2 regions of the Devosia sp. A449 genome follow, and region 1 is predicted to be linked to the other one. Evidence: predicted binding sites of a transcription regulator. Region 1 holds the regulator's gene; the other holds the start of a gene.

Region 1 (2,204 bases):
CCGGGCATGCGCCTCGCCCCGATGCACCTCGCCGTCGCCGCCGCCGCCAATGCCGCAACTTTGGGCGTCGCCAAACGGCCGAACATTGCCCTGCTCGCCACCGGCGACGAATTGGTGCTGCCCGGCAACCCACTCGGAGCCGACCAGATTGTTGCATCAAACAGCTTTGGTCTGGCTCCTTTGTTCGCTCCCTACGCCCAATCTGTTACCGACCACGGCATCGCGCAAGATAACCGCAAGAAACTTGCCAGCATGCTGGCAGAAATCTTCGACAATCCGCCAGATATCTTGGTGACTACTGGCGGCGCCAGCGTCGGCGATCATGACATCGTGCAGGCGGTTTTGCTCGATCTCGGCGTGAAGCTGGACTTCTGGCGCATCAACATGCGCCCCGGTAAGCCCTTGATGTTTGGGACAAAAGGCAAGACGCTGATCTTCGGCCTGCCCGGAAATCCGGTCTCCGCCATGGTCACCGCCATGGTCTTCATCCGCCCTGCCCTCCGCGCCTGGCTCGGCCACCCCGAACCCACCCCCTGGCACCTTCCGCTGGCTGGTCCGACCCCACCCAATACTGCCCGCCGCCACTTCATGCGCGCGCAGCTATTGCACACAGCTAACGGCTTGCAATTGCTGCCTATTTCGCAAACCGACAGCGGCCATACCTCGTCGCTGGCGCGCGCCGATATGCTGATTATCCAGCCCGAAAACGACCCCGGCCAACCCGCCGGCACGCTAGTCGAAGCCCTCCCCGTGGACGGTTTCTGACAGTAAAAGCCCAAGGGATATTGCAGAACATAACTGGAACACGTATGGTCGTTCCGTCTATGTTCCGATTCTGCTCCCGAGGGGTCCATGCTCACGCGCAAACAACACGAGCTGCTGATGTTCATCCACGAGCGGATGAAGGAAAGCGGTATTCCACCATCCTTTGATGAGATGAAGGATGCGCTCGACCTGGCATCCAAATCGGGCATCCACCGGCTGATCACCGCACTCGAGGAACGTGGCTTCATCCGCCGCCTGCCCAACCGGGCCCGGGCATTGGAGGTGGTCAAGCTCCCCGATTCGATGAACCCATCGCTTGGCGGCCGCAAGACCCGCTTCGAGCCCTCGGTCATCGAAGGCAATCTGGGCAAGGTGGCGTCGCCCCCCTCGCGCATGTCGGCCGCTGATGACTATGCAAGGCCGATCGCCATCCCGGTCATGGGCCGCATCGCCGCCGGCACGCCGATCGAGGCGATCCAGACCCATTCCCACACCATCATGGTGCCGCCCGAAATGCTGGGCAGCGGCGAGCATTACGCGCTCGAAGTGCGCGGCGACTCGATGATCGATGCCGGCATTTTCGATGGCGATACCGTGCTCATCAAGAAGCAGGATGTCGCCAGCACCGGCGAGATCATCGTTGCTCTGGTAGATGATGAGGAAGCAACCCTTAAACGCCTGCGCCGCAAGGGGAATACAATCGCGCTGGAAGCGGCCAATCCCGCCTATGAAACCCGCATTTTCCCGCCTGACCGGGTCAAGGTGCAGGGTCGTCTGGTTGGACTTTTGCGCAAATACTGAGCCGACGGCTTTGACCTTTGGCCGGCATGACGGGCATAAATCCTCGCATGCCGGCTCCCATCGAAAAGCTTTGCCCTGTGCTGCTCCGCCCCACGTCTGACGGGCCGGAGCTGCTGGTGTTTCGGCATCCGCTCGCCGGCGTACAACTGGTCAAGGGCACGCTTGAGGCTGATGAGACTATCGCCACCGGAGCGCTCCGCGAACTGGCCGAGGAGTCCGGCCTCACCCAAGCCATTGTGACGTCCGACCTGGGCAGCAGCCTTGCTATCGCTCCCGATCAACTCTGGCATTTTGTGCGCGTTGAGGCCGGACCGCTGGAATCACGCTGGCTTTTTGACACCGCGGATGATGGCGGCCACCGCTTTGCTTTTTTCTGGTGGCCGCTGGCGGCCGAGCCGGGTCCCGACTGGCACCCGATCTTCGTCCGGGCGCTGGCCCATATCAGGGCGGCGTTGGCGTAGCCCACTGCCGGTGTGGCGGGGATGAACAGCAAGCAGGCAGGCGGTTTGCTTGGGCTGCTGCATTGTTCTTGCAACCACTATTCGCGAGACCTTGCAATCGGCGCCATTTCGTGCCACATAGTGGGCATACGTTTTCAGCCTAAGTCGGCTGCCTAATGCCGGCGTGCCGGACCGTGG
Region 2 (2,204 bases), on a different contig from region 1:
CGTATAGATCGGCAGCAGGATAATGGTGCCCAGCAACGCCATCATGGCGACGAACATCATGCCGATGGAGACGCGATAATTGGCAGACTTGAAGGTGCGCAAATCAAGCAGCGCCTTGTCGTCGCGCTGCAGCATCAGCTGGCGGGCGATGAAGGCCACCATTGCCACCACACCAACGACGAGCGGCGCCCAGACCGGGATCAGCGGCGCGTCGCCGACATGGCCGACCGCCTCGCCGAAGCTCGACAGCCCATAGATCAAGCCGCCAAAGGCCAGTGCCGACAGGATCACCGAGACCACATCCAGCGGCGTATAACGCGGGGTGGAGACATTCTGGATCTTGCGATAGCCCAGCACCAGCGCCCCGACGGCAATCGGCAACACCAGGATGAACATCCAGCGCCAGTCCATATGGGCCAGGATGAAGCCGCCAATGGTCGGGCCAACGGCCGGCGCCACCGACATGACAATGGAGATATTGCCCATGGTCTTGCCACGGGCGTCCGGGGGCACCAGCGACATTACCGTGGTCATCAGCAGCGGCATCATGATGGCGGTGCCGACCGCCTGCACGACACGACCAAAAATCAGCAGCTCAATGCCCGGTGCCACGGCGCAGATCAGCGTGCCGGCGGTGAAGATGGACATGGCCAGAATGAAGATCGGCCGCGTGTTCATGCGCTGCAGCAGGAAGCCGGTGATCGGAATCACTACGGCCATGGTCAGCAGGAATGCCGTGGTCAGCCACTGAGCTACGCCGGCCGTGATCCCCAGATCGGTCATCAGATGCGGAATCGCCACGCTCATGATGGTTTCGTTGAGAAACACCACGAAAGTGGAAACCAGCAACAGGGCGATCACCAGCCTGTTGCGGGCGGCTTCGCTCTGGTTGAGCGGTGGGGTGCCGGCTAGTTCGGCGTCAAAATTGCTTGTGTCGGTACTCATGATATTCCTCGAACCCAGATGGCACTGGGGCTACGGATGACGTCGATAATTTTCGACCGCATCGTGAAAAAATTCTGCGACAGCCGGTGTCAGCAGCCTGATTGTTAAGTGCAAATGTCAGACGACAGCCGCTGCCGAGGCGGCCAATGCAAAGTCATCAATTTAAACATCGCCCGAGCGCATAGCGCCCGCGAAAGGTTGGCAGGTGTAGGCCCGCCCCCTGGTTCCGTCCACCCACACAATTGCAATTCTGGCCTGCAAATTTGGGCCGCCGCCCCTTCTCCCGCATGGCCGGAGCCCCCATATGTAGTCCAGGCCGCCATACAAGTTCTTGTTTTGTTCTCAAAATACTGCTATTTCCTTAATGGCGTTCTGCAGTGACGATTCGACTGCGGCGCGCCCGGCAGGAGATGTCTCATGGCCCTTTATCAGGCCCCCTCGTTCGAAGCCCTCGAAATGCTCAGCCGCAGCCGCGACGCCGATCTGGCGCGGCGTGAACTGCTTGATCCCGACCGCATCCGTGGTCGTGGCGCTCAGAGCAATCGCAGTGGGCGCTTTGAAAAGCAGAGCCGCGAAAGCTTTGATGATGGCTGGGACAATGTCGAGCCGCTCTCGATCTTCGAGACGGTCGAGCATATCGAACGCGCCAAGACCATCATCACCTCCAATGACAGCCCGGATATCAATTTCGATCGCTCGATCAATGCCTATCGCGGCTGCGAGCATGGCTGCTCTTATTGCTTTGCCCGCCCGACCCATGCCTTTCTCGGCCATTCGGCCGGCATCGAGTTCGAGCGCGATATTTACGTCAAGGTCAATGCCGTCGAGGCGCTGCGCGCCGAGCTGGCGGCCAAGAGCTATCGGGTCAAGCCCATCGCCATGGGCACCAATACCGACCCCTACCAACCGGCCGAGCGCAAGCACAAGCTGACGCGCGGCATCCTCGAAGTGATGCTGGAAACTCGCCATCCGGTGATGATCACCACCAAATCGGCGCTCATCATCCGCGACCTCGATCTGCTGACCCAGTTGGCCGAATTGGGTCTGGTCAAGGTTGCCCTCTCGATGACCTCGATGGACCACAAGCTCAGCCGCCGCATGGAGCCGCGCGCCTCCTCCCCGGCCCGCCGGCTGGAGGCTATCCGCCTGCTCAGCGAGGCCGGCGTGCCGGTGGCGGTCTGCGCCTCGCCGATGATTCCGGCGATCAACGACATGGAGCTGGAGCGCATTCTCGATGCCGCCGCCGCGCAGGGCGCAAA

Evidence for each region. Region 1 encodes LexA, which represses DNA repair genes until DNA is damaged. Its sites were predicted from a motif close to TGTTCNNNNTGTGTTCNG; they were not measured.
Region 2: the regulator LexA is predicted to act here: its motif matches at 1,272-1,289, upstream of ACX3OW_RS15400 (PA0069 family radical SAM protein).

What each region holds. Positions count from the first base shown of each region.
Region 1 is NZ_JBTMWU010000002.1:549,900-552,103, reverse strand. Features, by position in the region: gene ACX3OW_RS08565 (molybdopterin molybdotransferase MoeA) at 1-765, shown strand, start outside; gene lexA (transcriptional repressor LexA) at 853-1,566, shown strand; gene ACX3OW_RS08555 (NUDIX hydrolase) at 1,614-2,027, shown strand.
Region 2 is NZ_JBTMWU010000005.1:263,606-265,809, reverse strand. Features, by position in the region: gene ACX3OW_RS15405 (MDR family MFS transporter) at 1-945, opposite strand, end outside; gene ACX3OW_RS15400 (PA0069 family radical SAM protein) at 1,363-2,204, shown strand, end outside.